DNA from 2 places in the Streptomyces sp. NPDC037401 genome. Region 2 is predicted to be linked to the other one. Evidence: riboswitches for the same ligand, from Rfam matches in the RefSeq annotation. Region 2 holds a riboswitch; the other holds the start of a gene.
What was found. Region 2 has a riboswitch for glycine ahead of gcvP (aminomethyl-transferring glycine dehydrogenase). Riboswitches for the same ligand answer to the same signal wherever they lie in the genome.
Positions count from the first base shown of each region.

Region 1: another riboswitch for glycine. It lies ahead of gcvT (glycine cleavage system aminomethyltransferase GcvT); the one in region 2 lies ahead of gcvP (aminomethyl-transferring glycine dehydrogenase).

Region 1 covers NZ_JBVJWO010000002.1:242,215-258,049, forward strand. The annotation lists gene ACZ7H1_RS02635 (ABC transporter permease) at 1-770, opposite strand, end outside; gene ACZ7H1_RS02640 (ABC transporter substrate-binding protein) at 896-2,674, opposite strand; gene ACZ7H1_RS02645 (ABC transporter permease) at 2,742-3,737, opposite strand; gene ACZ7H1_RS02650 (ArsR/SmtB family transcription factor) at 4,471-5,451, shown strand; gene ACZ7H1_RS02655 (enhanced serine sensitivity protein SseB C-terminal domain-containing protein) at 5,490-6,230, opposite strand; gene ACZ7H1_RS02660 (enhanced serine sensitivity protein SseB) at 6,339-7,109, opposite strand; gene ACZ7H1_RS02665 (AAA family ATPase) at 7,149-7,871, opposite strand; glycine riboswitch at 8,021-8,130, shown strand; gene gcvT (glycine cleavage system aminomethyltransferase GcvT) at 8,298-9,413, shown strand; gene gcvH (glycine cleavage system protein GcvH) at 9,490-9,864, shown strand; gene glyA (serine hydroxymethyltransferase) at 9,885-11,141, shown strand; gene ACZ7H1_RS02685 (L-serine ammonia-lyase) at 11,431-12,813, shown strand; gene ACZ7H1_RS02690 (glycoside hydrolase domain-containing protein) at 12,972-13,829, shown strand; gene ACZ7H1_RS02695 (AMIN-like domain-containing (lipo)protein) at 13,938-14,474, shown strand; gene ACZ7H1_RS02700 (SGNH/GDSL hydrolase family protein) at 14,531-15,703, opposite strand; gene ACZ7H1_RS02705 (AfsR/SARP family transcriptional regulator) at 15,834-15,835, shown strand, end outside.
Region 2 covers NZ_JBVJWO010000061.1:294-16,128, forward strand. The annotation lists gene ACZ7H1_RS36320 (PadR family transcriptional regulator) at 1-443, opposite strand, end outside; gene ACZ7H1_RS36325 (PhzF family phenazine biosynthesis protein) at 594-1,418, shown strand; gene ACZ7H1_RS36330 (CPBP family intramembrane glutamic endopeptidase) at 1,441-2,244, opposite strand; partial or broken gene ACZ7H1_RS36335 (substrate-binding domain-containing protein) at 2,402-4,176, shown strand; gene ACZ7H1_RS36340 (glutamate-cysteine ligase family protein) at 4,154-5,701, opposite strand; gene ACZ7H1_RS36345 (hypothetical protein) at 6,197-6,793, shown strand; gene ACZ7H1_RS36350 (DUF5999 family protein) at 7,045-7,251, shown strand; gene gcvP (aminomethyl-transferring glycine dehydrogenase) at 7,376-10,261, opposite strand; glycine riboswitch at 10,321-10,455, opposite strand; glycine riboswitch at 10,456-10,566, opposite strand; gene ACZ7H1_RS36360 (PRC-barrel domain-containing protein) at 10,681-11,070, shown strand; gene ACZ7H1_RS36365 (DNA polymerase IV) at 10,974-12,431, opposite strand; gene ACZ7H1_RS36370 (MerR family transcriptional regulator) at 12,474-13,109, opposite strand; gene ACZ7H1_RS36375 (bifunctional nuclease family protein) at 13,280-13,753, opposite strand; gene ftsR (transcriptional regulator FtsR) at 13,807-14,553, opposite strand; gene ACZ7H1_RS36385 (FHA domain-containing protein) at 14,571-15,509, opposite strand; gene ACZ7H1_RS36390 (DUF881 domain-containing protein) at 15,592-15,835, opposite strand, start outside.

The sequences.
Region 1 (15,835 bases), on a different contig from region 2:
ATCGGGGTCATCGTCGAGCGCATGGCGTGCTTGCCGATGACGACCGGTTCGGTGAGGCCCTTGGCCCGCGCCGTGCGGATGTAGTCCTCGTTGAGGACCTCCAGCATGGTCGCGCGGGTGAGGCGGGCGTACATCGCCGCGTAGAGGAAGGCGAGCGAGACCCACGGCAGGACCATGCCGTTGAACCACTTCGCCGGATCCTCGGCGAACTCGGCCTCGGGCCGTCCGAACCAGCCGAGCTGGTCCGAGAAGAGCGCGATGGCGAGCATGCCCGTGAAGTAGATGGGGAGCGAGACGCCGGCGAGGGCCAGGCCCATGGCCGAACGGTCCATGACCGTGCCGCGCTTGAGGGCGGAGAGCACGCCGGTGGCGACGCCTCCGATGACCCACAGCACGACCGCTCCGCCCGCGAGCGAGAGGGTGACCGGCAGCCAGTCCAGCAGCAGCGGCCACACCTCCTGCTCGGTCTTGAAGGAGTACCCGAAGCAGGGTGCCGCGCAGTGCGTGACGTCGGTGCCGTTGGCGTACGTGCGACCTGCCACCAGCCCGACGACGAACTTACCGAACTGGACGAGGATCGGGTCATCGAGACCCATCTTCTGCCGGATGCCCTCGATGGCGGCGGGGTCGGACTGCTTGCCGACGAAGTAGAGCGCCGGGTCCGCCCCGATCATCTTGGGGAAGAGGAAGAAGATTCCGAAGGTCACCAGCGTGATGACCAACAGCATGACGACGACGGCGAAAATCCGCCGGATGAGATATGCAAGCACTGCGCTCGGCCTGGCTGCGGCCCGGGGGCGCCCTCTTCTGGAGCGCGCCCCCCGGCCGTCGCCGCGGCCATCACCTGCCCTTCGTGCCTAGCGGGTGTGGCACTGGAACTGGAACTGACTGGTGGTTACTTGACGACGCCGAGCGAGGCGTAGTCGTACCGGCCGTTGTAGGCGTCGGTGGTGTAGGCGTTCGTCAGACGGGTCGAGCGCCAGGTGATCGTCTTGTCGTAGACGAAGGGCAGGTAGACCGCGGCCTCGGAGACCTTCTGGTTCATCTGCTTGTAGATGTCGCCGGCCTTGTTCGGGTCGGTCTCCGCGATGGCGTCGTCGAACAGCTTGTTGATCGCCGGGTCGTTCAGCTCGGAGAAGTTGTTGTTACCGCTCTGGAGGATGAAGCGGCCGTCGACCAGCGGCTGGGAGAAGCCCTGACCGGTGGGGAAGTCGGCGCCCCAGCCCATGATGATGATGCCGTAGCCCTTGTCCTTGACGACCTTCGGCGAACCGATGATGCCGGAGGTCTGGGCGCCGTCGAACTGGTCGACCTCGGCCTCGATGCCGACCTGCTTCAGGGCGTTCTGGAGCGAGACGGCGGTGGCGATCTCGGCCGGCTTGTTGTTGCGGACCGCGATGGTGGTCTTGAAGCCGGTCGGCTGGCCGCAGGCCTTCAGGTGCTCCTTGGCCTTCTCGACGTTCGGCTTGCCGTCGTTCTTCAGGACCTCGTACGGGTCGTAGGCGCCGTCGGAGCCCTTGATGCCCAGCGGGAGCATGTTGGGGGCGATGTCGCCACCGGCCTGCGGGCCGCCGCGGGCGGTCTGCAGGGACTTCTTGTCGGCCGCGTAGATGACGGCCTTGCGGCAGTCGATCTTGTCGAACGGGGCGACCGTCTGCGGCATGACCGCGTAGCGGATGAAGCCCGTCTGGCCGTTGTCCAGGTTGTTCTTGTGCTCGCGCAGCGCGGTGGCGCGGGCGGCCTGGCCGATGCCGGTGGCGTTGATGTCGACGTCGAACTCGCCGTTCATCAGGCGCTTGTCCATGTCGTCGGCGTTCGCCATGAACGTGACGGAGATGGTGTCCGGCAGCGCCTTGCGGATGGTGTCCGAGGCGGCGACGTACTTGGCGTTGCGCGACAGCTTCATGCCCTTGTTGGGCTCGTACGAGTCGATCTTGTACGGGCCGTTGGAGAAGGGCTTCAGGCCGTACTTGCCCGCCGTGTCCTTGTCCTTCTTGACCGGGGAGGCCGCCGGCATGGCCAGCATCTGCAGGAAGTCACCGTTCGACTTCGGCAGCTTGAAGATGATGGTCTTGGCGTCCGGGGTCTCGATCGCCTTCAGGCCGAGCTTGTCCGCCGACTTGTCCTTGTACGGACCCTTGTACTCGCTCTTCGGGTCGAGGACCTGCATCAGGTAGACCGGGCCGCCGGAGATGACGTCCTGGGCCCAGGTGCGCTGGATGCCGTACTTGATGTCCTGGGCGGTGACGGGGGTGCCGTCCTCCCACGTGACGTTGTCCTTCAGCGTGAACTTGTACGTCTTGCCGTCCGGGGAGATCTCCGGCATCGCGGAGGCGAGGTCCGGAACGAGCTCGGTGCTGCCCTGGCCCGGCGCGGGCTTGAACGAGACGAGCTGACGGGTGTAGTAGCGGGAGAAGTCCCACATGAAGCCGTAGTAACCGCGCTGCGGGTCCCACGAGTCGGCGTCCTGCGTACCGACGAACTTCAGCTCGCCGCCCTTCTTGTCCGAAGGGTTGGCGACCTTGTTGATGCCGGCGTTGAACGCGGCACCGCCCTTGCCGCCCTCTTCGTTCTTCTTCTCGCTACCGCCACAGGCGGTGGCCGTCAGCATGGCCGCGAGCACGACGGCCGTGCCAGCGGCAAGCCTGCGCTTCGACGTGCGGTGGGTAGTCACGATGCTCGCAACCTCCGTTGTAGTTCCGGCCTCTGGGAGCCGATGTTCCGGTGTGTACTGCTGGTCGCTAGCGCGCGCCCTTGGGGTCGAGGGCGTCGCGGACGCCGTCGCCGAAGAGGTTGAACGCCAGCACGGTGATGAAGATCGCCACGCCAGGGAAGATCAGGAAGAGCGGATCGTCCTGGTACGTGCGCACGGCCGTCGCGAGGGTCTCGCCCCACGACGGGGTCGGCGGCTTGACACCGACACCGAGGAAGCTGAGCGCGGCCTCGGTGAGCACGTTGGTGGGGATCATCAGCGTCGTGTAGACGGTGATCGGCGCCACCAGGTTGGGGAGCAGCTCGCGGAAGAGGATGTACATCCGGCCCGCTCCCAGGCTGCGCGCGGCTTCGACGTACTCCCGCTCGCGCAGTGACAGGGTCTGGCCGCGCACGATGCGTCCGATGTACGGCCAGCCGAAGAAGCCGATGACCAGGACCAGGACGGCGATGCGCAGGCCGGAGCCCTCGAAGCCCCACAGCTTGCTCGGGATGACCGAGATGAGGGCGATGATGAAGAGCAGGGCCGGGAAGGCCAGCAGCAGGTCCATGACCCGGCTGATCGCCGCGTCGACCCAGCCGCCGAAGTAGCCGGCCATGACACCGAAGAAGGTGCCGAGGGTGACCGCCACGAAGGCGGACAGGAACGCCACCAGCAGGGAGATGCGGGCGCCGTAGACGATCCGGCTGAAGACGTCGCGGCCGTTGACCGGCTCGACGCCCAGCAGGAAGTCCTTGCTGATGCCGCCGTACTCGCCCATCGGCAGGCCGAGCAGCGGGTCGAGGAGGTCCTCGTGCAGCTCCTCCGGCGGGTGGCCGAACGCCTTGACGATCAGCGGCGCGAAGATCGCGACGAGGACCAGCAGGAGGACGACGACACCGCCGGCCAGCGCGACCTTGTCACGCTTGAGCCGGGTCCAGGCGATCTTCCACGGGGAGCGCCCCTCGATCGCCTTCGGCGGCTGGTCGGCGGCGACAACGGCTGCGGGCTCGTCCGTGCTCGTGTCGTGCAGTGGTGCCGTCATCGTGGTGGGGACCCCTCTCGGCCGACGATGGCCGGCCCATGCCCGCCGCTGTAGCGGCTTGGTTCACATCGGTGTCGCTGATGGTGCGAATTGCGTCTGAAGTGCACCGGAAGAGCTGGTGGTTACGGGATTGACCGGCCTTCGGTGGGGGGAGTCTTCATCGGGCTCCGGATCACCCGCCAGACCTGCCGGTGAATGGATGCGCAACCGTGATGTGGCTTACTGCCTTCCGTTATCCGAACGGACCGATCAGCTCAGCGGTGCAAGACGTCCTGTTCAGCGCGGAACGGACATTGACCCCAACCCCGTTTTTGCCGAGGTGAATTGGGGCCTGCGGACAATTCACCCACAAGCGGGATTTGGACGTACTGTCCAGTATTCGGTCAGGCGGAGCGAATGCAGCGCGGATCGGTTCCGGCCCGGCCGGAACCGGCGGCGGCCGGCCCAGACCGGCCGCCGCCGGAGTTCGTGCACGGGTTGCGGGTGGGTGTCATGGGGTTCCCCTGGGGTCGCCGGTGCGGGCACCGGGCGGAGCGCGGCGGGCGGAGCGGCCCCGGAAAGGGGATCCGGGGCCGGGGGCGCGGCCCGTGCCCCCGTCGGCCGCGCCCCCGGGACGACTCTCCCGCGGCCGGGCGCCACGCTCCACGTTTTCGTCACGGCTTAATCCACCGCCGCGGAGCGGGGCGCGAACCCGCCGTTGCCGCCCCGCCGGGCGGCTGCCTATGCTCCGCCGGTGATCGAGATTCGGCTCGCCACCAGTGACCTGACCCGGATCCGGTTCGCCCGGTCGCCGCTGGAGGAGCTGGTCCACAGCGTCCCGGTGCTCGCCGGCACCCGGCAGCCGGCCGTCCACCGGCCCTGGGTCGCGATGACCCGGCCCCGGGTCGCGGACCTGGACCTGCGCGTCCTGCTCGCGCTCGCGCGCGGTCCGCGGTTCCTGCCCGATTTCCTCGCGCCGCCGCCCGAGCGCCTGACCGGCTCCTTCGCCGACGAGCTGGCCGCGGTGACCGCCACCCCGGCGGACGAGGTGCGCTCCTCGCTGGACGAACTGCGCGACGCCGAGGGGCTGGTCCCGCCGCTGCTGCGCCCGCTGTACGAGGACCCCGACCGCGAGCTGGTCCGGCTGGCCGGCACCCTCTCCGCGTACTGGAAGGCCGCGATCGAACCCGTGTGGCCGCGGGTGCGGGCCCTGCACGACGCCGATCTCGCCCACCGGTCGCACCAGTTGACCACCGGCGGCCTGGCCAGGGTGTTCGCGGACCTGCACCCGCAGGCGGAGTTCGCCGGCGACCGGCTGCGCATCGACAAGCCGCAGCACTCGGCCTTCCGCGACGCCTGCGGCACCGGACTGGTGCTCGTGCCCTGCGTCTTCGCCTGGCCGAATCTGTTCGTGCTGCACAACGAGCCGTACCAGCCGACGCTGGCCTACGCCCCGCGCGGGATCGGGACCCTGTGGGAGGGCACCTCGCAGGCGGCCGCGGAGCCCCTCGGCGACCTGCTCGGCCGCAGCCGCGCCGCGCTGCTGGCCCATCTGGACCTGCCGGTGTCCACCACCCAGCTCGCGGCCTACCTGAACATGAGCGCCGCGGCCGTCAGCCAGCACCTGGGCGTGCTCCGGCGCTCCCGGCTGGTCACCTCGCAGCGCTCGGGCCGCTGGATGCTCCACCGGCGCACCCCGCTGGCGAGCTCGCTGCTCGCCGCCGGCGAGGAGTAGCCCGGCAGGCGGTCCCGGCCGCCGGCTTCCGTCCGGGCCTAGAAGGACGTGCCCTGGGCCTCGCGGTCGTAGAACGGGCGGGTCTGGGCGCGCAGCCACATCGCGACGGGGTCGTGCTCGTCGGCCAGGGCGACCGTCGAGACCGGCAGCCCGTCGGGCACCGCGCCGATCGCCTGCCGCATCATCGCCCGCGCCGATTCCACGGCCGCCGCGGAGCCGTCGTAGAGGTCGAGCCCGATGGCGAGGTACGCCGTGCCCAGCGCGGGCTGCACCCAGACGCGGCGCAGCGAGCGCACCGCCGGGGTGCGGTGGGCGTGCTGGGTGAGCAGGGCGTAGAACTGCGGCAGCTCGATCGCGGGCTCCGACAGGCGCAGCGGCCCGGCCGGCATCCGGTCCAGGCCGGTGGCGATCCGCCGCAGGTCGGCCCACGGGATGCCGACGCCGCCGCCCTGGGCGTGCGGGTTGAGCCAGATGCCCCACCGGTCCGGGTAGAGCGCCCGGGCGACGCCCCGGCCGGAGACCACCTCGTACGCGCGGCCCCAGCCGCTCGCCGCGAGCTCCTGCGGGGAGGTCACGCAGGGCGCGTAGCCCAGCCCGTCGACCTCCATGCCGCCGTACTGCGCGTCCGGCGCGCCGGACTGCCCCTGCCAGAGCAGCATCCACAGCTGCCCCTCGGCGAGGGCGTGCAGGAGCGCCTCGTAACTCTCGTAGCGCCCGGGCGTCACCTGGCGCAGCATCTGCTCGAGCTGCCCGGCCGCGGCCGTGCCTGACGCACTCACCCGGTACCCCTCTTCGTCCTCGTCCGCCCGTCGTGACGCATTCCGGCCGTCCGCCGACAAGGGTGTCGGCACGGGTGCGGCCAGGAAATGTAACCAGCTTAAAGGCGGCTACGGCAGGTAGAAGGGGCGGACGTGTTGCGCCATCCAGTCGGCCACCGGATCCTGGGCCGCGTCGAGCAGCAGCAGGGTCACCGGCCAGCGCGGCTGGAACCTGCCCAGCGCACGGGACAGGGCGTCCATCGGGGCGTTGCGGTCGGCCGCCTCCCAGCCCGTGAACTGCACGCCGACGAACAGCACCGGATCGCCGCCCTCGATGCTCGCGAGGCAGCGGCGCGCCGAGGCGACCACGCCGGTGGCGCGGAACTCCTCGGCCGCGGCGGAGAGGAAGTCGACCGGGTCGTCCTGCCAGTCGGGTTCGTAGAGCCGGACCCGGCCGCCGGTGGCGGGGCCGTCGAGCGAGGTGCGCCCGGTGCGGCACAGCTGCGCCACGGCGTCGGGGGGAAGCGGTACGCCGACCGCGCCTTCGGGGTTGACGGCGATGCCGAGCTGCGGGGGCAGGCCCCGGGCGAACTCCACGGCCGGGGCCACCGCGAAGGGCATGTGGGCCCCCGCGCACTGCGTGAACTGCTGCTGGGAGCTGTACACGGGCACGTAGGCGGCGCCGCCGATGTCCATGGTGGGCAGGGACAGGCTCGGGCTGTCGGGTCCGCCGCCGGCGGGCAGCGGCACCCAGATCTGGCTGCGGCCGAGCACTTCGAGGATCCGGCCGCCCGCGGCCGGACTGCCGAGGGAGGCCGCGAGGGTCTCCTCCAGTTCGTTCGCGGGCCAGCCGTCGCCCGCGCCGCCCCCGTACGTGCTCGCGTTCGTCCCGTCCTGCATGTTCACCCGCGCCCTTTCCCCACTGCCGACGTGTAGACCCTAGAGGGTGCCGTGCGGGCGTCCGGGGCGGGTTTCGGGGGCGAAGCCGATCGACGTGAGGCCGGCGGCCGCCGCGCGGTCCAGGAGGACCACCGAGGCGCAGCCGGCCGGCAGCCGGCCCTGCTCCGCGGCGCCGAGGAGCCGCGCCACCGTGGCCCGGTGGCGTCCGAAGGCGTACGCGGAGACCCCGCGGCCGCGCGCCGCCTGGCCGGACAGGGCTTCCGCGGGGGTCGCGTCGAGCAGCAGCAGGTGCAGGTCGCGGCCGCGGGCGCGGGCCGCGCGGGCCAGCAGGGCGCGGACCCAGGCCTGGGTGCCGCAGTCGTGGACGACCACGCTCTGGCCCGCCCGCAGGGAGCGCCACAGCCCGGCGTAGTGCGCGATCCGCACCAGGGGGCGGTAGACGGCGTACGGCAGCGCGGCCGGGGTCCGGGCCTCCCAGCGCTCGCGGGCGTCCTGGGAGTCGATGCCGCCGCTGCGCACGGCCCGCTTCATGAGGGTGCTCTTGCCGCTGCCGGGCAGCCCGGAGACCACCACGACGTCCCCGTCGGCGAACTCCAGCCGCGCGGGGCCGCGGCCCGCGCGTCCGCGCAGGTCACGGACGTGCCCCGCCCCGGCGGGGCGGGCCGTGCCGAAGGGCCCCCGGTCGCGTGCACCGGGCTGGACCGGTACGCCCGCGGCCGTACCGGCCGCACCGGTCCCTGCCAGGGCTCCGAATCTCCGCACAGTGATCGCCTCCCCTTGTCGGGCCACCAGGACCCACCATGCCCACTGAGTGTAAAGAGACGGTAATGCGCCGCCCACGGTTCCGGCCGGGTTCGGCCCGTGCAATGATGTGCGCGCCATGCTGCACGACCAACTGCATAAAGGCCGCTTGAATCTGCGCGGGAGAGTTCCGCAGCCGTCCGTATGACGGACGCCTGCCGGACGCCGAAGGAGCAAGTCCCTCCCTTGAATCTCTCAGGCCCCGTACCGCGCGGGCGAGGCACATCTGAAAAGCGAGGCGTGCGGTTGTCACGAGCCGCCGGCTCCACCCAAGGTGCAAGTCACTTCCGTATGCACGTACGGTCGTGATGAACCTCTCAGGTTCCGATGACAGATGGGGAGGAAAGTCCTCAGCCCGTCGCGGACCCGCCTTGGAGAGCCAGCCTTATGACGAACAGCCCCCGTCTGACCGCCCTTGACGCCGTGCACCGTGCGCTCGGTGCGACCATGACCGACTTCGCCGGCTGGGACATGCCGCTCCGCTACGCCAGCGAGCGCGACGAGCACAACGCCGTCCGCACCAAGGCCGGCCTGTTCGACCTCTCGCACATGGGCGAGATCACCCTGACCGGCCCGGAGGCCGTCAAGGCCCTGGACTACGCACTGGTCGGCAACATCTCCACCGTGGGCGTCGGCCGCGCCCGCTACACGCACATCTGCCAGGAAGACGGCGGGATCGTCGACGACCTGATCGTCTACCGCCTCGGCGAGACCGAGTACATGGTCGTCGCGAACGCCTCCAACGCGCAGGTCGTCCTCGACGCCCTGACCGCGCGCGCCGCCGGCTTCGACACCGAGGTCCGCGACGACCGCGACGCCTACGCGCTGATCGCCGTGCAGGGCCCCGAGTCCCCCGGCATCCTCGCGTCCCTCACCGACGCCGACCTGGACGGCCTGAAGTACTACGCCGGCCTGCCGGGCACCGTCGCCGGGGTCCCCGCGCTGATCGCCCGTACCGGCTACACCGGTGAGGACGGCTTCGAGCTGTTCGTCAAGCCCGAGCACGCGGTCGAGCTGTGGACGGCCCTGCTGAAGGCCGGCGAGGGCGTCGGCCTGGTCCCGGCGGGCCTGTCCTGCCGCGACACGCTGCGCCTGGAGGCGGGCATGCCGCTGTACGGGCACGAGCTGACCACCGGCCTGACGCCGTTCGACGCGGGCCTGGGCCGGGTCGTGAAGTTCGAGAAGGAAGGCGACTTCGTCGGCCGCGCGGCCCTGGAGGCCGCCGCCGAGCGCGCCGCGGACAACCCGCCGCGCAAGCTGGTCGGCCTGATCGCCGAGGGCCGCCGCGTCCCGCGCGCCGGTTTCCCGGTCGTCGCGGACGGCGCCGTCATCGGCGAGGTCACCTCCGGCGCCCCGTCCCCGACGCTGGGCAAGCCGATCGCCATGGCGTACGTCGACGCGGCCCACGCCGCGCCCGGCACCTCCGGTGTCGGCGTCGACATCCGCGGTACGCATGAGGCCTACGAGGTCGTGGCGCTGCCGTTCTACAAGCGGCAGAAGTGACCTTCCGGCACCTCCCGCACGACCTCTGCAAGACCACTGTCCGCATGCACTCCCCCGTATCCAGGAGAATCAGGTCATGAGCAACCCCCAGCAGCTGCGCTACACCAAGGAGCACGAGTGGGTGTCGGTCGCCGAGGACGGCGTCGCGACGGTCGGCATCACGGAGTTCGCGGCCAACGCGCTCGGTGACGTCGTCTACGCCCAGCTCCCCGCGGTGGGCGACACCGTGACCGCGGGCGAGACCTGCGGCGAACTCGAGTCCACCAAGTCGGTCAGCGACCTGTACGCCCCGATCACCGGCGAGGTCGTCGAGGCCAACCAGAACGTGGTCGACGACCCGGCGCTCGTGAACACCGCCCCCTTCGAGGGCGGCTGGCTGTTCAAGGTGCGCGTGGCGGAGGAGCCGGCCGACCTGCTCTCCGCCGACGAGTACACCCAGTTCGCGGGCTGACCACACCTAGAGGGAATCCGATGTCGCTTCTGAACACCCCCCTCCACGAGCTGGACCCCGACGTCGCCGCCGCCGTCGACGCCGAGCTCCACCGCCAGCAGTCGACCCTGGAAATGATCGCCTCGGAGAACTTCGCTCCGGTCGCGGTCATGGAGGCCCAGGGCTCGGTCCTGACCAACAAGTACGCCGAGGGCTACCCCGGCCGCCGCTACTACGGCGGCTGCGAGCACGTCGACGTGGTCGAGCAGATCGCGATCGACCGCATCAAGGCGCTCTTCGGCGCCGAGGCCGCCAACGTGCAGCCCCACTCGGGTGCGCAGGCCAACGCCGCCGCGATGTTCGCGCTGCTGAAGCCGGGCGACACGATCATGGGCCTGAACCTCGCCCACGGTGGTCACCTGACCCACGGCATGAAGATCAACTTCTCCGGCAAGCTCTACAACGTGGTCCCGTACCACGTCGACGAGTCCGGCCGGGTGGACATGGCCGAGGTCGAGCGCCTCGCCAAGGAGACCAAGCCGCAGCTGATCGTCGCCGGCTGGTCCGCGTACCCGCGCCAGCTGGACTTCGCCGCCTTCCGCCGCATCGCGGACGAGGTCGGCGCGTACCTGATGGTCGACATGGCGCACTTCGCCGGTCTGGTCGCCGCGGGCCTGCACCCGAACCCGGTGCCGCACGCCCACGTCGTCACCACGACCACGCACAAGACCCTCGGCGGTCCGCGCGGCGGCGTGATCCTGTCCACGCAGGAGCTCGCCAAGAAGATCAACTCCGCGGTCTTCCCGGGTCAGCAGGGCGGCCCGCTGGAGCACGTGATCGCGGCCAAGGCCGTCTCCTTCAAGGTCGCGGCCTCGCCCGAGTTCAAGGAGCGCCAGGAGCGCACCCTGGCCGGCGCGAAGATCATCGCCGAGCGCCTGGTGCAGGACGACGTCAAGGCCGTGGGCGTGGACGTGCTGTCCGGCGGCACCGACGTGCACCTGGTCCTGGTGGACCTGCGCAACTCGGAGCTGGACGGCCAGCAGGCCGAGGACCGGCTCCACGAGGTCGGCATCACGGTCAACCGCAACGCCATCCCGAACGACCCGCGGCCGCCGATGGTCACCTCGGGTCTGCGGATCGGTACGCCGGCCCTGGCCACCCGCGGCTTCGGCGCGGAGGACTTCACCGAGGTCGCGGACATCATCGCCGAGACCCTGAAGCCGTCGTACGACAGCGAGTCCCTCAAGGCCCGCGTCTCGACGCTCGCCGCGAAGCACCCGCTGTACCCGTCGCTCTAGCGGCACTCAGGTCAGACGCCCGAAGGGGTCCGGTAGCCTGCCGTCTTCCAGGCCCGGACCCCTTTTCGTGACCTCTTCACGGCCACTGTCCCTCCCCTCCGCGACGGCGCGGAGCCCGGGGAGGCACCGGCGGCCGGCGAACGTGAGCTGTCCCACGCCTGACCCCCAGGCCCCGCTCGACAGCCGAGGCGTTCACCTCGGCACGTTAGGCTCGTCTGTCGGACAAAATCCGCTTACGTCCCACTTCTCCTGCCCCTCCCGCCCCACGAGCTGACAAGGGAGTCCGCCAGTGGCCATCTCCGTCTTCGACCTCTTCTCCATCGGCATCGGCCCGTCCTCCTCCCACACCGTGGGCCCGATGCGGGCCGCCCGCATGTTCGTGAACCGGCTGAAGAAGGACGGCGTCCTCGCCCAGACCGCGTCGGTGCGCGCCGAGCTCTTCGGCTCCCTCGGTGCGACCGGCCACGGGCACGGCACGCCCAAGGCCGTGCTGCTCGGCCTGGAGGGCCACTCCCCCCGGACCGTGAACGTGGAAACCGCCGACGACGAGGTCGAGCGGATCCGGCAGAGCGGCCGGCTGCGGCTGCTCGGCGCCGAGATAGGGGACGTGCACGAGATCGCGTTCGACGAGCCGAACCAGCTGATCCTGCACCGCCGCCGCTCGCTGCCGTACCACGCCAACGGCATGACCCTCTTCGCGTACGACGAGTCCGGCGCCCCGCTGCTGGAGAAGACGTACTACTCCGTCGGCGGCGGCTTCGTCGTGGACGAGGACGCGGTCGGCGAGGACCGGATCAAGCTCGACGACACCGTGCTGAAGTACCCCTTCCGCTCCGGTGACGAGATGCTGCGGCTGGCGCGCGAGACCGGCCTGTCGATCTCCTCGCTGATGCTGGAGAACGAGAAGGCCTGGCGCACGGAGGACGAGATCCGCGCGGGCCTGCTGGAGATCTGGGGCGTCATGCAGGCCTGCGTGCAGCGCGGCATGTCCCGCGAGGGCATCCTGCCGGGCGGCTTGCGGGTCAAGCGGCGTGCGGCCTCGACCGCCCGCCAGCTGCGCACCGAGGGCGACCCGATGATGCACCGCAGCGAGTGGACGACCATCTACGCGATGGCGGTGAACGAGGAAAACGCCGCCGGCGGCCGGGTGGTGACCGCTCCCACCAACGGCGCTGCGGGCGTGCTCCCGGCGGTGCTGCACTACTACATGAACTTCGTTCCGGGCGCGGACGAGGACGGCGTGGTCCGCTTCCTCCTCGCCGCCGGCGCGATCGGCATGCTGTTCAAGGAGAACGCCTCCATCTCCGGCGCCGAGGTCGGCTGCCAGGGCGAGGTCGGCTCGGCCTGCTCGATGGCGGCCGGCGCCCTCGCCGAGGTGCTGGGCGGCACCCCGGAGCAGGTGGAGAACGCCGCCGAGATCGGCATGGAGCACAACCTGGGCCTGACCTGCGACCCGGTCGGCGGCCTGGTCCAGATCCCGTGCATCGAGCGCAACGGCATGGCGGCGGTCAAGGCCGTCACGGCGGCGCGGATGGCGATGCGCGGCGACGGCAGCCACAAGGTCTCCCTCGACAAGGTCATCAAGACCATGAAGGAGACGGGCGCCGACATGAAGGTCAAGTACAAGGAGACGGCGCGCGGCGGTCTCGCCGTGAACGTCATCGAGTGCTGAGGAGCCGCTCCCTGCGGTTCGCTTCCCGGCAGTCCCCAGCACCCGGAGGGGCCCGGCACGGCGTGCCGGGCCCCTGGGTCGTATCGTCGAAGTCCCGCCCGCCCGTGCCTGGCTGCGTGCGGCGGGCTCCGTCGTCGCTTCCCTCGGGGGGATCCACCGTGTCCGGACACCGTCGTCTGTCGAAGCGCGGCCGCCGCGCCGCCTGGGCCGCCGCCGGCGCCGCCGTGCTGCTGGGCGGGGGCGTCACCGCGCAGGCCGTGACCGGGGCGGCCGGCACGGCCGCCCCGCCGGTCGCCCTGCCCGCGCCCAGCGTGTACACCGGGCGCGCCTTCGACACCTGCACCGCTCCGTCGCTGCCCGCGATGAAGGCGTGGAAGACCACGGGCTTCTACGGGGCCGCGGCCGTCTACTTCGGCGGGAAGAACCGGGCCTGCGCCCAGCCGCAGCTGACGCGCTCGTGGGTGAAGTCCGTGGACGCCGCGGGCTGGAAGCTGGTCCCGCTGTACGTGGGCGCCCAGCCGCCCTGCCAGACGCGGATCGGCCGGGAGAAGTTCACCGCGGCGAACGCCGCCTCGGTCGGCACGGCGAACGGCGCGGACGCCGTCGCGCGGGCCGGCGCCCTCGGCATGAAGTCCGGCAGCGCCCTGTACCTGGACATGGAGCCCTTCGACATCGCGGACACGGCGTGCGTGAACGCCGTGCTGACGTACGTGCGGGCCTGGGACCGGGCCGTGCACGCCAAGGGCTACTGGGCCGGGTACTACGGCTTCCGCAGCAGCAGCGCCGCCGTGGTGGCGACCGCGCGGGACCGCCGGGACCTGCCGGACATCCTCTGGTACGCGCTGTGGAACAAGGACAAGACCACGACCCGCGACTGGCCCTGGGACAAGGCCCTGTACACGGGCCACCGCCGGGCCCACCAGTACTGGGTGAACAGCAAGGAGACCCGGGCGGGGTACACCCTGACCGTCGACCGCAACGACTGGGACGCCCCGGTCGCGGTGATCGCCCGCTGACGGGGAGAGCCGGGAAAACAATCCCGCCGGCGGTGCAACCGTACGGGTGTGAGGAATGTCTCTTCTGATGACACCATTGTCCCCGTCTCAGGAAACCGGGGGGACGTCATGCCTCACCGTTCCATCCACCGTCAGCGTCTCGTGGCCGTGGCCACGGGAGTGCTGCTCACCGCCGGTGTCGCGCTCGCGGCCCCGGCCTCCGCGGCGGCTCCGGCCGCCGTCACGCCGAAGCTCACCACCGCCACCCAGACACCGCTCGTGGTCAACGCCCGCTGGGGCGGGCACTGCACTTTCGACCGCGTCGTCATCGACGTGAAGGGCTACATACCCTCCGTCACCGTCAAGCGGGTGGCCGAGCTGCGGTACGACGGATCCGGCAAGAAGGTGCCGCTGGCCGGGAAGTACTTCCTGGAGATCCGGCTGAACCCGGCCCAGGCGCACAACGACGCCGGCCAGTCCGTCTACAAGGGCCCCAAGCTGATCAAGATCTGGCTGCCCAAGCTCAAGGGGCTCGCCCTCACCGGCGACTTCGAGGGGTACGTGACCTTCGGGGCCGCCTTCAACACCAAGCCCCAGTTCAGCACGTTCAAGCTGCACAACCCGGAGCGCTTCGTCCTCGACGTCAAGCACGCCAACGTCTGCTGACGGGCGGCGCGGGTGCGGGGCCGGCGCTCGCCGCCCCCGCACCCGCCCGGCGCGGCTCAGCCCGCCGGGCGCAGCCGCATCGCGGTCGGGTCGCCGTCGCCGAACCAGTCCTGTACGCAGGAGTACCGCCCCGGGGCCGCGGCGCCCACCAGGCCGAGGCAGGCGCCCAGCGCCCGCTGCCCGAAGGCATTGGGGTGCATGGACTCCTCCGGCGTGCCCTGGGTGTTCGCGTAGTCGAGGAAGCGGAACCACTCGTGGCTGCGGGAGTCCGGGCCGCTGCGGCCCACCTGTTCCACCCCCACCGAGCAGACCTCGTGGCCGGCCATGGTCTCGCGCAGGTCCAGGTAGTCGCTGCCGCTCGCGACGGCCACCGACTTCACCATGCCGGCGATCTGCGGGACGAGGGTGAAGGCCGCCCAGGTCGCGTCCCGGTCGTTGAAGGGGCAGCCGTCCTTGAACATGCGGTCCGAGTCGCTCTCGCGCAGCCGGAACCACTCCCCGCCGGGGATCGGCGAGGGGTAGGACTGCAGGACGAGCCGGTAGTCCCCGTCGGCGTAGCCCGCGTCCCGCATCGTGGCCCGGATGCCGTCGACGACGGCCGTCACCCGCGCCTTCACCCCGGGCATCTTCCGGTCGGCCACGGGCGCCTGCTTCTTCCAGCAGAGCCGGGCGAAGTACCAGTCGTACGCACAGTCGCCGATGATCTGCCCGAAGCCGAGGTCGTTCCCGCCGACGGACAGCGCGATCAGCCTGACCCGCTTGGTACGGGCGATCCCGGCCAGCCGGTCGGTCTGGGGGGCCTCGCCCTGGAGGGACTCGCCGCCGTCGGCCGCGCGCAGGACGTGCCGGGTCTCGGCGCCGGAGCACGCGAGGTTGATCCGCTCGTCGATGCCGGGCAGCGGGGCGGTGGCGATCTCGGAGACGTCGGAGCGGTGGCAGCCGCCGACCGCGGCCGTACTGCCGTAGACGCGCGCCGGGTCGTAGTGCGATCCGGCCGTCCAGGCGCGGTCGGTGCCGTTGCGGCTCCGGTCGTAGCGGTCGGTGTTGCCGAGCCAGCGGCCGCCCTCGCCGGAGATGAAGCTGTCGCCCATGGCGACGGCGGCGGTGGGGCGCGGGTCGTCCGCGGCGGGCGCGGCCCGGGACGGGGGCGCGGTGAGTCCGGCGAGTCCGAGGAGTGCGAAGGTCAGGAGCGCGGCGCCGTAGGGGGCGGTGCGCCTGCGGATGCGCATGACGAGATCCTCTCGGGGAGTGGGGGGTGGAGCGGCCGGGCAGACGTTACGATCGGCCGCCACCGCTGTGCCCCGCGTCCGCCACGCGCATGCCACTCGTCCGCCACCGTCGTCGTGCGAGGTGTCGCCCAT
Region 2 (15,835 bases):
TCGACCCCGCGGCCGGCCTCCTCCCAGGGGGCGTCCGGCCCGGTCTCGGCCTCGGCCCGCCCGGTGGCGGTGAGCGTGAACAGCTTCTTGCCGCCCTCGCTCTCGCTGGTGATCAGCCCTTCGTCCTCGAGCATCTGGAGGGTCGGGTAGACCGAGCCCGGGCTGGGCTTCCACGCCCCGCCGCTGCGCTCGCCGATCTCCTGGATCATCTCGTAGCCGTGCATCGGCCGGTCGGACAGCAGCGCCAGGATCGAGGCGCGCACGTCACCGCGCCGCGCCCGGCGGTGCGGACCGCCGCGCCCGCCCCGGCCGCCCCACGGGCCGCCGAAGCCCGGCCCGAACGGCCCGAAGGCCTTCCGGCGCCCTTCGAACTCTCCCTGACCCTGATGACCCGGCCCACAGTGGCCGCGTCCGTGCTCATGTCCGTGTCCATGTGAACGCATGACCGCGCCCCTTTCGCCATCGAGTCGCTCGCGATCATTCGTGTATCAGTCGCGATGGCTCAACGATATATCGGGAGTGTTGCGTCGGCAAGGCCATTGACCCCGGATTGGCCTTGGCGCGCCGGCGGGCATCCGTTCTAGGTTCGCGACATGCGCATGCGAATCGTCGACGCCTTCACCGACCGGCCCTTCGCCGGCAACCCCGCCGGAGTCCTGCTCCTCGACGGGGACGACTGGCCCGCAGACGGCTGGCTCCAGCAGGTCGCCGCCGAGGTGAACCTCTCCGAGACGGCCTTCGCCCGGCCGCTGCCGCCCGGCGGGGACGCCGGGTGGGCGCTGCGCTGGTTCACCCCCACCGCGGAGGTCGACATGTGCGGCCACGCCACCCTCGCCACCGCCCACGTCCTGGCGACGGCCGGCCTCGCGAAGGGCCTGGTCCGGTTCTCCGCCCGCTGCGGCATCCTGACCGCCGACACCGCCGCCGACGGCACGGTCACGCTGGACTTCCCCACGTCCTCGCTGACCCCGGTCGAACCTCCGGCCGACGTCCGCCGGGCACTGGGCGGCCCCGAGATCCGCTCCGTGCACGACACCGCCGCGCACATCGGCGACCTCGTCGTCGAGCTGGCGGACGAGCGGACCGTGCGCGAGCTGGAGCCCGACCACGCCGGGCTGCGGGCCTTCGCCCGGCGCGGGGTCATCGTCACCGCCCCGGCCGAAGACCCCTCCCGCGGGTACGACTTCGTCTCCCGCGGCTTCTTCCCCGCCGTCGGCATCGACGAGGACCCGGTCACGGGCAGCGCGCACACCGCGCTCGCCCCCTTCTGGGCCGCGCGCCTGGGCCGGACCGAACTCACCGGCCTCCAGGGCGGGGCGCGCACCGGACTGGTCCGGGTGACGCTCGCGGGCGACCGTACGCTCCTGGCCGGAAAGGCGGTCACCGTCCTCGACGGCGAACTGCTCACCTCTCCTTAGGAAATCCCCCGGCCGGCGGGACTCACGGGGTGGGCAGCCAGTCCACCCGGCCCGCCAGCAGCCCGTACCCGACGAAGGCCACGATGTCGAGGACCGCGTGGGCCACGACGAGCGGCCCCACCCGCCCCCACCGCCGGTACGCCAGGACGAAGACCACGCCCATGACCACGTTGCCGATGAACCCGCCGATCCCCTGGTAGAGGTGGTACGAGCCGCGCAGCAGCGAACTGGCCAGCAGCGCGGCCGTCGGCGTCCAGCCCAGCTGCCCCAGCCGGCGCAGCAGGTAGCCGAGCACGATGACCTCCTCCACCACGGAGTTCTGCACCGCGGAGAGGATCAGCACGGGGTACTTCCACCACACCTCGGGCAGCGCCTCGGGCACGACGGTCAGGTTGAACCCGGACGCCCTCGCCAGCAGGTAGAAGGCCAGCCCGGCGCTGCCGATCCCCGCCGCCACCAGCAGGCCGCGCGCGCCGTCCCACCACGGCCGCGTGCGGTCGAACCCGATCGCCCGCAGCCCCGGGGCCCCTTCACGGGTCAGCAGGTGCGCCACCAGCAGCACCGGCACCAGCGCCGTCGCGATCCCGAAGAGCTGCCAGGCCAGGTCGAGCCAGGGACGCCCCGGCGCGTACGAGCCGTTCAGCGTCGCCGCCTGGTCCTTGAGCCCGCCCGGCTTGGTCAGCGACCCGATGAAGCTGATCAGGGCCGACACCCCGCTGGCCCCGAGCGAGAGCGCCAGCACGAGCAGCGTCTCCGACCTCAGAATTCCCCGCTCGACCCCGTCCCCACGCGAAAGTCCGACGACCGGTCCCGGCTCTGCCCGCACGACTGACTCCAGTTCAGCAATCCCGTTCCATCCGTCACGGCTCCCCGCCAGGGTCTCGCAAGCGCGTACGAAGATCGCGCACGAGCGGCCTGGGGAGGCCCGCCTCCCCATACTGCCTGCCCGTCACCCCACCCGGGTTCATGGAGGCACGACCGGCATGGGACGTCACAGCCTGCCCGACACCCGAGGCGCCGCGGGCGGTCCGGCCCGCGGCCGCTCGCGCCGCCGCGCCGCGGCGCTCGGCGCGGCTCTCGTGCTCGCCGCGGCAGCAGTGGCCACCGCCGCGGCCCAGGGCCTGCTGCCGGCCTTCGACGACGGGTGCGCGGACCGCTCGGTGCGGCTGCGCGTGGTCGCCAGCCCCGATCTCGCCCCCTTCCTGCGCGAGCGCGCCGACCGCGCCCGCGAGCAGCGGATCCGCTCCGACGGGGCCCGCCTCGACGTGGCCGTGACCGCCCGGGAGTCCCACCTCGTCACGACGGCGCTCGGCGCCGCGGGCCGCGACCCCGGCTTCGAGGTGTGGATCCCCGACTCGGAGGCGTGGGTGGAGCGCACCCGGCTGCTGCCCGGATCCGTACCGGTCACGGAATCCGGCCGGGTCGCCTCCTCACCCGTGGTCCTGGCGGTGGCACCCACGGCGGCGGACGCGCTCGGCTGGCCCGGCACGACGTACGGCTGGGCGGGGCCGGCCGCCGCCGCGCTCCAGGGCGACCGGCTGCGGATCGGCGCCGCCGACCCGGCGCACAGCGCCGCGACCCTGCTGGCCCTGGGCCGCATCACGGCCTCCGCGAAGAAACCGGGACCGGACGGCGACGCGGTGGCCGCGGGCGCGGCCGAGCTGCTCGCGCAGCGGGTCGCCGACTCCGACGCCCGGGTGCCCGCGACCCTGGTGCGCAACGGCTCCGACGCGGAGCAGACGGACCCGGTGCGCAACCACGCCCTGATCCTGTCCGAACAGTCCGCCTTCCGGCACAACACCGCCGCCGTCAAGGTCGGCGCCCGCCTCGGCGTCTTCTACCCCACCGACGGGCCCCGCTGCTCGACTACCCGTACACCCTCGTCGACGAGCGCCGCCTCGACCTCGACCGGAGCCGGGCGGCCATGCGCTTCCTCCGGCTGCTGGGCGACGAGGACGGTCTGCGGGCCCTCGCACGGCACGGCTTCCGCGACCGCCGGGCGGGCGCCGCACGCGAGGTGGTCCGGACCGCGGGCGGCACACCGCCGCAGCCGGCCGGCGCCCTGCTGACCGAGCCGCCCACGGGCAAGGGCGTAGGGGAAGCGCTGGCGATGTGGATGATCACCGTCCAGAGCGCCCGGCTGATCACCGTGGTGGACGCCTCCGGATCCATGGCGTTCACTGTGCCGGGCGGGGACGGCCGCTCACGGATGGAGCTCACCCGCGACTCCCTCCTCCAGGGCCTGACGACGTTCACACCGGACGACGAGGTCGGCCTGTGGAAGTTCCCCACCCGGCTCGACGGGGACCGGGACTACCGGGAGCTGGTCCCCGCCCGGCCGCTCGGCGACCTCGCCTCCGACGGCTCCACCCACCGCAGCCGGCTCGTCGCCGCCTTCACCGCGCTGGAGCCGGTCCCCTACGGCGCCACGGGCCTCTACGACACGACGCTCGCCGCGTACCGCGCGGCCCGGGAGTCGTACGTCCACGGCAAGTTCAACGCACTGGTGGTGCTCACGGACGGCGTCAACGAGGACCCGGGTTCCCTGACCCGCAGCGCGCTCGTGGAGCAGCTGCGCGCCCTGGCCGACCCCTCCCGCCCGGTACCGGTGATCGCGCTGGCCATCGGGCCCGACGCCGACCTGAAGGAACTCAGGCCGGTCGCCGAGGCCACCGGCGGGGGTGCCTACCGCGTCGGCGACCCCACCCGGATCCACACGGTGATACTCAAGGCCATCACGGCCGTCGGCCGCGGCTGACCGCGGCCGGCGCGGCGAGCTCGTCGTCCGGCAGCCCCACCGGCCAGGTGTGCACCGGCTCGCCGCGGTGCATCAGCTCGGCGTACCGGCGGGTGAGGGCGGCCAGGGCCGCGTCCCGGCCCAGTCCGGCGGCCCGGGCCCGGTGGTAGGTGTCCACCTGCCAGGTCGCGCCGTTGACCCGGCGCCGGCAGCGTTCCTCGATGATGCCGAGGTAGAAGTCCCGGTCGGCCGGCTCGACGCCCCACGCGTCGAGCCCGGCCGCCGCCATCGGCAGCAGCTCGTCGAGGACCAGCCGGACCGCCGGTACGCTCACCAGCCCGCCGCCGCGTCCCCGGCGCGGCCAGCGCAGCCGGGACTCGATGCCGTACCGGCAGGCCGCGTCGAAGTTCGCCTCGGCCTCCGCGAACGGCAGCCGGGTCCACACCGGGCGGGCCTCCTCGGCCAGGGCGCGCACGAGCCCGTAGTAGAAAGCGGCGTTGGCGACGACGTCCACGACGGTGGGCCCGGCCGGCAGCACCCGGTTCTCCACCCGCAGGTGCGGGACGCCGTCCGCGACTCCGTACACCGGCCGGTTCCACCGGTACACCGTGCCGTTGTGCAGGACCAGCTCCTGGAGCCGGGGAACCCCGCCCTCGGCGAGCACCCGCAGGGGCTCCTCCTCGTCGCAGATCGGCAGCAGCGCCGGGAAATAGCGGACGTTCTCCTCGAACAGCTCGTACGCCGACTCCACCCAGCGCTCGCCGAACCACGTGCGCGGCCGCACCCCCTGGGCCTGGAGCTCGGGCGGACGGGTGTCGGTGGCCTGCTGGAACAGCGGCGGCCGGGACTCCCGCCACAGCTCCCGGCCGAAGAGGAACGGCGAGTTCGCACCGACGGCGATCTGCACGGCCGTCACCGCCTGCGCGGCGTTCCACAGCGCGGGGAACCGCCCGGGGGTGACCTGGAGGTGCAACTGCACCGAGGTGCAGGCCGCTTCGGGCACGATCGAGGTGGTCGTGCAGGTCAGCCGCTCCACGCCATCGATGTCGAGGGTGAAGTCCTCCCCGCGGGCCAGCACGATCTGGTTGTTCAGGAGGGTGTAGCGGTCGACGTCGGAGAGGTTCGCAGAGACCAGATCGGCATGGGCGATGGTCGGCAGAATCCCGATCATCACCACACCGGCCTCGATCTCCTCGGCCATCCGGTGGGCATAGCCGAGTCCGGTCTGCAGCTCCTCGGTGAGCTGGTCGAATACCCGCCCCCCGAGCCGGTGCGGAACAATGTTGACCTCCAGATTGAACATCCCGAGTTCCGTTTGGAAATCGGAGCTGGCAATCCGGTCCAGAACTTGCGCATTCATCATTCTCGGCAGTCCGTCGGAACCCGCGAGATTCAGCTCGATCTCCAGCCCCAGAAGATTCCTCGGCCGGTCGAACCTCTTCTCCGCCAGAAGCCGCCCCAGCCCCTCCAGGCACTCGTGAAGCTTCCTCCGATACCGTTGCCGATCGGACAGGTCGAATTCGCCTGCCACGATCTTCTCCCCCATCGAAGCGTCCCTCCTCGACTGGACTGCCCCCGGAACCCCGGGGGCAGCGTTACGGTCGATGATGCCCCGGCGCAGTGATCGATAACGCGCCGGTGACCGGAGCGCCGGGGAGCGCGCGCCGGTTTGGCCGAAGCGGCGCGTCGGCATATTCACATTGCATGGGCCCGAGTGAACATTCCGGCCGGGCGTGCCGCGCTCTCAATACCGGAGCTTTCCAGCCGAGCAGCCTTCCGGTAACCTCCGAGGTCAGCGCGGCAATCCCGCGCCCCGTCGGCATGGAATCCACGACAGCGGGTCCGGTATGCGTCTTGTCGGCAATAGCCGGGACGGCTAGCCGAAACACTGCGTGAACACATGTCGTATAAACTCCGCAATCAAGGCAGAGAGTTGGCGCGCGGCCATTGCCCCTCCGCCCCCCTCTGGCCCCAGAATGCGACAGCGTCGTCCGCACCTCCCCCCGTTTCCACAGGTCTCCCAAGTGAGAGGCGACCCACCATGCCGCTGCATGTCCCTCCGGCCCCCGCGCCCGCCCTGCGCAGCGTTCTCGCGGCACTCGGTTCCCCCATGGCCGTCCATGAGGCCCACACCCCCGCCCTGCGGGCCCTGCACGGCCCGCTGAGCGCGGAACTCCCGCTCCCCGTCCACGTCCTGGAGCGGCTGAACGTCCCCCGCACCGCCGGCGCCAGGCCGCCGCGCACCCGGCTGTCCGGCTGGCGGTTCCTGATCCGCAGCGGCGACCGCTTCGTGGCGGCGGCGGACACCCGGCTCACTGCGGACGGCTGGGCGTTCTCCCATTTCTTCGAGGGCCCGTACGTCGCCGCGACCGAGCGCGCACTGCGGCAGGCGGAGTCCCTGAGCGCCGACTTCCAGCCCCGGCTGCTGTCCGTGCCCGAGCTCTACATGCTGACGCTGTGGCTCCACCGCGCGGTGGGCGCCGACGCCGCCGCGGGACTGCCGGCCGCCGCGGACCTGCTGGTCCCGCTGGCTCCCGCCCCGCCCGGCATCGCGGCGTACCGGCCGCATCCGGTCTCCGAACTGCTGCCCGTGCTCACGCACCGGCTGACCCCGCCGGCCCTGGCCACCCCGGCCTGACGGCTACGCCATTCGGACTAGCCCGGACGGGCCACCGCCGAACCACCCGAAAAGACAGGGCAGTTGAACTGAACCGCCCGCACGAGTGATGCGTCATCAATCGGTGAGGACAGCTACCGGGAAATCCCTGCGGATCGACCGCCGCAGGGGAACACTGGTCTCCGACCGACCGATTGACGATACGGGGGGCGGCCATGAACGCCGCATCGAGCCGCAGCACTCTCACCACACCGCAGCGAAAGAACGCATCCATGTGCCAGCACCAGCCACCTTGCCCGTCAGCCGACTCCGCCGACCGAGAGGCCGCGCAGCCGGTGGCCAACCACCCGGAGCAGGGCTGGAGCCTGCTGTGCAACGGCGTCCTGCTCTTCGAGGACACCGGCGAGCTGCTGCCGGACGGCCAGATCATCGCACCGCACCGCCCGCTGGCGGCCTCTCAGGTCATGAAGGCCGCCTGAGGCACGGCACGACCGGCGCCCGCGGGCAGGCGCGACGACAGGGCACGACAAGAGGCACGGAACAGCCCGAGGGGCCGGTACGGGAAACACTCCCCGTACCGGCCCCTCGGCCGTACTGCATGGGTCAGTTGTCGTACTCGTCCAGCGGCGGGCAGGAGCAGACGAGGTTCCGGTCCCCGAAGGCACCGTCGATGCGGCGCACCGGCGGCCAGTACTTCTCGGCCGGGGTCACGCCCGCCGGGAAGACCGCCTCGTCACGGGTGTACGGGTGGTCCCACTCGCCGCCCAGCGCCGCCGCTGTGTGCGGGGCGTTGTGCAGCGGGTTGTCGTCCGCCGGCCACTCGCCCGAGGCGACCCGCTCGATCTCGCCGCGGATCGCGATCATCGCGTCGCAGAAGCGGTCCAGCTCGATGAGGTCCTCGGACTCGGTCGGCTCGATCATCAGCGTGCCGGCGACCGGGAAGGACATGGTCGGGGCGTGGAAGCCGTAGTCGATCAGGCGCTTGGCGATGTCGTCGACGCTGACGCCGGTCGCCTTCGACAGCGGGCGCAGGTCGATGATGCACTCGTGCGCGACCAGCCCGCCGGGGCCCGTGTACAGCACCGGGAAGTGCGGCTCCAGGCGCTTGGCGATGTAGTTGGCGCCGAGCACGGCCACCTGCGTGGCGCGCTTGAGGCCCTCGCCGCCCATCAGGCGCACGTACGACCAGGAGATCGGCAGGATGCCGGCCGAGCCCCAGGGGGCCGCCGAGATCGGGCCGACACCGGTCTCCGGGCCCGCGGTCGGCTGCAGCGGGTGGTTCGGCAGGTACGGCGCGAGGTGCGCGCGAACGCCGACCGGGCCGACGCCCGGACCACCGCCGCCGTGCGGGATGCAGAACGTCTTGTGCAGGTTCAGGTGCGAGACGTCGCCGCCGAAGTGACCGGGCTTGGCCAGGCCGACCAGGGCGTTCAGGTTGGCGCCGTCGACGTAGACCTGGCCGCCGGCGTCGTGCACCTGGGCGCAGATGTCGGCGACGTGCTCCTCGAACACACCGTGCGTCGACGGGTAGGTGATCATCAGCACGGCGAGCTCGTCGCGGTACTGCTCGATCTTGGCGCGCAGGTCGTCCGCGTCCACCTCGCCGTCGTCGGCGGTCTTGACGACGACGACCTTCATGCCGGCCATGACGGCGCTGGCGGCGTTGGTGCCGTGCGCCGAGGACGGGATGAGGCAGATGGTGCGCTGCTCGTCGCCGTTGGCGCGGTGGTAGGCGCGTACGGCGAGCAGACCGGCCAGCTCACCCTGCGAACCGGCGTTCGGCTGAATGGAGACCTTGTCGTAGCCGGTGACCTCGCAGAGACGTTCCTCCAGCTCGTTGATGAGCGTGGCGTAGCCCTGCGCCTGCTCCACCGGGGCGAACGGGTGCAGCTGGCCGAACTCGGGCCAGGTGACCGCTTCCATCTCGGTGGTCGCGTTGAGCTTCATGGTGCAGGAGCCCAGCGGGATCATGCCGCGGTCCAGCGCGTAGTCCTTGTCCGAGAGCTTGCGCAGGTAGCGCAGCATCGCGGTCTCGGAGCGGTGCTGGTGGAAGACCGGGTGGGTGAGGACCTCGTCCGAGCGCAGCAGCGCCTCGGGCAGCGAGTCCGCGGCGGCGGCGTCCAGCGCCTCGATGTCGGCGCTCACGCCGAAGGCGGCCCAGACGGCCTCGACGTCGGCGCGCAGGGTGGTCTCGTCGCAGGCGGCCGAGACGTGGTCGGCGTCGACCTGGAAGAGGTTGACCCCGCGCTCGCGGGCGGCGGCGACCACCTCGGCGGCCCGGCCCGGGACGCGCGCGGTGAGGGTGTCGAAGAAGGCGTCGTGCACGATCTCGACGCCGCCGGCCTTCAGGCCCTCGGCGAGGAGGACGGCGTAGCGGTGGGTGCGGCGGGCGATCGTCCGCAGCCCCTCGGGGCCGTGGTAGACGGCGTACATGCCGGCCATGACGGCGAGCAGCACCTGCGCGGTACAGATGTTGCTGGTCGCCTTCTCGCGGCGGATGTGCTGCTCGCGGGTCTGCAGCGCCAGGCGGTAGGCACGGTTGCCGTCGGCGTCGACGGAGACGCCGACGAGGCGGCCGGGCAGGGAGCGCGCGTGCTTGTCCTGCACGGCCATGTAGCCGGCGTGCGGACCGCCGAAGCCCATCGGGACGCCGAAGCGCTGGGTGGTGCCGACGGCGATGTCCGCGCCCAGCTCGCCGGGCGAGGTGAGCAGCGTCAGCGCGAGCAGGTCGGCGGCGACGGTGACGATCGCGCCGAGGCCGTGGGCCTCGTCGATCAGCGGCTTGATGTCGCGGACCGCACCGGAGGCGCCCGGGTACTGGATGAGCACGCCGTAGACGCCGCGCTCGGCGACCTCGGCCGGGATGCCCGCGGACAGGTCGGCGACGACGACCTCGATGCCGATGGGCTCGGCGCGGGTCTCGATCACGGCGACGGTCTGCGGCAGGGCGTCGGCGTCGACGAGGAAGACGTTCCCCTTGGCCTTGCCCACGCGGCGGGCCAGCGTCATGGCCTCGGCGGCCGCGGTGCCCTCGTCGAGGAGGGAGGCGCCCGAGGTGGGCAGGCCCGTCAGGTCGGCGACCACGGTCTGGAAGTTGAGGAGCGCCTCGAGGCGGCCCTGCGAGATCTCCGGCTGGTACGGCGTGTACGCGGTGTACCAGGCCGGGTTCTCCATGACGTTGCGCAGGATCACCGGCGGAGTGAACGTGCCGTAGTAGCCCAGGCCGATCATGGAAGACAGGACCTTGTTGCCGGCGGCGAGGGTGCGCAGCTCGGCGAGGACCTCGGCCTCGGTACGGGCGCCGGGGAGGTTCAGGGCCTCCGCGGTCTTGATCACGTCCGGCACCGCGGCAGCGGTGAGCTCGTCGAGCGAGCCGTAGCCGACCTGCGCGAGCATCTTGGCCTGCGCCTCGGCGTCGGGGCCGATGTGGCGCTGCTCGAAGGGGATGCCGCTCTCGAGCTGGGAGAGCGGAATACGGTGGGCGGTCATGGCGGAGGCCTCCTGGTCTCGCGACCTACGAGGGGTGCCACGACGCGGGCACCCGGACGGCCTCCCCCTCTGTCATCTCAACCTGAGAGCTTCACCGGGTCTCGTGGGGGTCGCCCGTGAGTCCCGGCTTTCACCGTCGGTGAGGCAGGGTTCCGGAACACCGCTCCGACGCCCGACCTGCTTTCCAGAGTGGCCTCGTCCGTGCGGTACGTGTGCCTGAGAGATTCCGGGGAGGAGTTGCTCCTTCGGCGCCACCGAGAGGCTCATGACGAACTCACTCGGACGGGCTCTCCCGCACAGGGTCAGCAGCCGTAAACCAGACTACCAGCGAGGTTCGTGGGGCCTCGCTCAAGTGGCCCCCACTTGAAAAATGCACTTTCGTAGTCATAACGGAGGAGTTGCGACCAAATGGAGGGACCGTGCAGACCGATATCGATCCGCGCAGCCTGATCGGCCGCAAGGCGTTCGACCGCAACGGCAACAAGATCGGCACGGTCGACGAGGTGTACCTCGACGACGCGACCGGGGAACCGGAGTGGGCGGCCGTCCGCACCGGGCTCTTCAGCAGGGACGCCTTCGTCCCGCTGGAACCCAGCGAGATGGTGGGAGAAACCCTGCGGGTGCCCTACGAACGCTCTCTCATCAAGGATGCGCCCGACTTCGGAGTGGGGCGCCACCTCTCCCCCGAGCAGGAGCTCCAGCTCTACCACCACTACGGGCTCGACGTCGCGCTGCCCGGCGACATCGCGGCCGCCGCTCCCCCGCCGCCGGACCGCGATTTCGGCCGGCTGAGCACCGACGAGGACTGAGCCACCAGCGGCAGCGGGTCCGAAGGCTCCAAGTCGGAATCGTCGACTTTGAAGGTACGGACCCGGCCCGGAGCCGAGCCCGGCTCCTCGAAGCGCACGGTCACCCGCCCCACGCCGCTGCCCTGGACCCATCCGGGTCCGTACTGCGCGTGACGGACGTCACTCCCGGCCGCCCAGCGGCGCTCCACCACGGGGGCGGGCTCCTGTGCCGCGGCCTCCGCCGCATCCTCCGTACGCCCCGCCCCAGCGCCCTCTGGAGCCCCTTCCGCCGCACGGGCCGCGATGTCCCCGGCAGCCTGCGCGAACAGATCCTCCTGCGTGTAGTCCGCCAGCCCCGACACCCCCACGCCCAGCAGCCTCACCCCGCCCGTGGTGTCGACCGCGTCCAGCAGCCGCGCGGCCGCCTCCCGTACCACCGCCGGATCGTCGGTCGGCCCGCGCAGGGTCTCGGAGCGGGTCAGCGTCGAGAAGTCGTACCGCCGCACCTTGAGCACGATCGTGCGCCCGGAGTGCCCCGAGCCCCGCAGCCGCCCCACGCACCGGTCCGCCAGCCGCTGGACCTCGGTCCGGATCCGCACCCGGTCGTGCAGGTCCACGTCGAAGGTGTCCTCGACCGACACCGACTTCGCGTCCCGCTCGGCGACCACGGCACGGTCGTCCAGCCCGAGGGCCATCCGGTACAGCGCCGCCCCGTGCGAGCGGCCCAGCATCCGAACGAGCTCGTCCTCGCCGGCCTCGGCCAGCTCCCCCACCGTCGTGATGCCCGCGCGCCGCAGGTGGTCCCCGGTGGCCGGCCCCACCCCCGGCAGCGTCCGCACCGGCATGGGGGCGAGCAGCTCCCGCTCGCTGCCCGGCTCGATCAGCACCAGCCCGTCGGGCTTGGCCTCCTCGGAGGCGATCTTGGCGAGCATCTTCGAGCCCGCGAGCCCCACCGAGCCGCTCAGCGCGGTCGCCGCCCGGATGTCCGCCCGCAGCCGCATCCCGGCCGCCCGCGCGCTCTGCGCGTCGTGGGCTGTGCCGCCGGCCTCCAGGTCCACGAAGGCCTCGTCCAGGCTCAGCGGCTCCACGAGCGGGGACAGCTCCCGCAGCAGCGCCATGACCTGGTCGCTGACCGACCGGTAGAGCGAGAAGCGGGGGACGAGGTACGCGCCGTTCGGGCACAGCCTCCGCGCCTGCGCCATCGGCATCGCGGAGTGCACCCCGAACCGCCGCGCCTCGTACGAGGCGGTCGCGACCACTCCGCGGGGCCCGAGCCCGCCGACGATCACGGGCTTTCCGTGCAGGCTCGGCTTCGCCGCCTGCTCGGCGGCGGCGAAGAAGGCATCCATGTCCAGATGCAGGATCGTCGGCGCGGATCTCACACTTCTGATGCTGCCCTACGCCACTGACAACGCCCCGGGGGGTCAGCCGGCCCGGTTGCGGCGCCTGGCGAGCTCGTCGGTGGGGTTGGGCCGGATCAGCGTCTCGCCGGTGTCGACCCGCTCGCCGTGGAGCTGCGAGAGAGCGCTCTCGACGTCGCGCCGCACCACGCCGACCGCGATGCCGAAGACGCCCTGGCCGCCCTGAAGCAAGTCGACGACCTCGTCGGGCGAGGTGCACTCGTACACGGTCGCGCCGTCGCTCATCAGCGTCATGCGCTCCAGGTCCGCGAAGCCGCGGTCGCGAAGGTGGCGGACCGCCGTGCGGATGTTCTGGAGCGCGACGCCGGTGTCCAGGAACCGCTTGACGATCTTCAGCACAACGACGTCGTGGAAGCTGTACAGACGCTGGGTGCCCGAGCCGTACGCCGGGCGCACGCTCGGCTCCACCAGCCCGGTCCGGGCCCAGTAGTCGAGCTGCCGGTACGTGATCCCCGCGGCGGCGCACGCCGTGGGCCCCCGGTAGCCGATCTCCTCCGATGCGGGGTCGCCGTTCACCACCGCCGGCTCCGGCTGACGGCGCACGGGACCGACCGTACTGCCGTGCAGCGGATACGGACCGCTCTCCGCCGGACTGCGCGCGGGGATGCCCCCGGTCGTTCCGTCGCCGCTGGTTCTCACGCCGACCCTCCGTCCTTGACCTGCCATCTCGACGGTAGGCAGTCACCAGGGGTGCGTCAACGATCGCCACACTCGGCACGCCGAGTGATAATCACCCTGAGAGTGGTTTCCCGTGCCCCTCTGCGGGGAAAGGCTACTCGAATGACCTCAGAACGCCCTTGAGGACGGGCTCATTGATTGCCGGTGCCGAAGTCCTCGGGCGAGATCTGGTCGAGGAACTCGCGGAACTTCTCCACCTCGTCCTCCTGCTCGTCGGGGATGGCGATGCCGGCGTCGTCGAGCACCCCGTCACTGCCGTAGATCGGCGTTCCCGTGCGCAGCGCCAGCGCTATGGCGTCGGACGGACGCGCACTGACCTCCACGCCGCTGGCGAAGACGAGCTCCGCATAGAAGACACCCTCCCGCAGGTCCGTGATGCGCACCTCGGTGAGCTCCTCGCCCACGGCCTCCAGCACGTCCTTGAAGAGGTCATGGGTCAGGGGCCTGGCAGGGGCCATGCCCTGCTGGGCGAAGGCGATCGCAGTCGCCTCCCCAGGACCGATCCAGATCGGGAGGTACCGATCGCCTCCCACTTCACGCAGGAGCACGATCGGTTGGTTCGAGGGCATTTCGACCCGGACACCCACAACGTCGAGCTCGTTCACACAGCAACCCTAGGACCTGCCCGGCAGGTTTGGGTAGTCGGGCTCGTCCCGGGTCAGTGCAGACGGACCCCGAGAGCGGTCTGCACCAGCGCTTCGTGCAGGCGTACGGACAGTCCCGCGAGCTCCCGCATGGTGGCCTCGGCATGGGCCCGGGTCTGCGGATTGCGGTGGCGCCGCAGCGGTGCTACGACCTGCTCGACCAGACCGGCCTCACGGTCCGCGGCGGCCTTCATGGCCCGCAGGTGACGGGGCTCCAGACCGAACCGCCCGAGGTCGGCCACCAGCTTGGCGACCGTCACCGCCTCGGCGTCGAAACCGCCGCCCGGCGCCTCGGCGAGCAGCCCGTACGACTCCCACTCGACCAGCTGCACCTCGTCCACCTCCGCGGCGGCGAGCAGCTCGGCGCGCCCGACCCGGGCCACCGTGGGCCGTTCGGGCTCCGCGTGCCCGGCAGCGGACAGCGCCGGGTCGCCCTGCGGCGACGGGGAGGGGATGCGCACCTGCTCGCCCCGCTCGAGCGCGTCGAGCTGCTCGCGGATCACCTTCAGGGGCAGGTAGTGGTCGCGCTGGAGCCGCAGGATCCGGGCCAGCCGCTCGACGTCCTGCGGGCTGAACTTGCGGTACCCGGAAGGCGTTCGCCGGGGCTCGACGAGCCCCTCGGCCTCCAGGAACCTGATTTTGGAGATGGTGACTTCGGGGAACTCGTCGCGCAGCTGGTTGAGCACCGTGCCGATGCTCATCAGCCGCCCGGCCGAGCCGGCGGTGCCGTTTCCGGCACCGCCCGTCGGGGTAAGCAGCATGGACCTTCCCTGCCGGGTCAGATGCCTCGCTGGCTCGCGTAGAAGACCAGTCGGTACTTGCCGATCTGCACTTCGTCACCGTTGTTGACGAGAACCGAGTCGATCGGCTCGCGGTTGACGTACGTGCCGTTCAAGCTGCCGACGTCGGCGACGGTGAAACGGCCGTCCTGGCCCCTGCGGAATTCGACATGCCGCCGGGAGACCGTCACGTCGTCCAGGAAGATGTCGCTCTGCGGGTGCCGGCCCGCCGTCGTCAGCTCGCCGTCGAGCAGGAAGCGGCTGCCCGAGTTCGGCCCGCGCCGGACGATCAGCAGAGCCGAACCCGGCGGCAGGGCGTCCACCGCGGCCTGGGCCTCGGGAGAGAGCGAAGGCGCGGCGTGCTGACCGGTCACCTCGGCCTCGTAGGCCTCCAGCCCGGAGATCGAGATGGTCGACGTGGTCTCCGAAGCACGCTCCGGCGTCAGGCCCGGCCGCAGCGGCGCCCCGCAGTGGGAGCAGAAGCGGCTGTCCGCACCATTGCGGTGCCCGCACCTGCTGCACACCTGGACGGCCGACATGGACGGCTCCTCGCGCCGCGGCTGCCCCGCGGAGGCATTGGTGGCGTACGGGTCGGCGGGAAACTCTCCACCCGCACTTGAGGTTGATGGTTCCCCGAAACCTATGCGTCCGGACGCGGCAGGGTCAACAGCCGACGCGCCGTACCCGCCCGAATTGTCACCAGCCCCCGCGACCTCGTCGCGGAACAGCGGGCGGTCGCCCTGTGCCTCCGCGTCTCCGTGCCGCGACGCACGGTGCTTCGCGCTGTCCTCGCGTGACTTCTTGCCGAACAACTTCTCAAACAACTTCACGGGCGATTCCCCTTGACCGAAACAGACCCGCCCGTGGGGCAGGACGAACCCTGAATGCACACACCTGCCGACCCGGACATTCTCACAACGTCCGTAACCACCAGACAGTTTCCACCACGCACCGCTCGTTCGGCGCGCCGACCCCCCGCAAGCAATCGCGCACGTGAGGGCCTCCCGTCACCGCTCTGCGTCATGACGATGACGACCGAGCGTAGTCAGGCTGCTTCGCCGCCCGCAAGGCATCGACGACGATCTTCGTCGAGCGTACGACGCTCGCAGTGGCCTGCTCCTTCTCCAGCGTCTGGATCACCCCGCCGGGGATGTTCAGAGCGGGCTCCAGGTCCTGCGGCCTGCCGATGACCTTGAACTCGTACGGCTGTGTGATCTTCTTACCATCCACACCCACTCCCCCGTCCTCGTCGGAGAAGTACGTA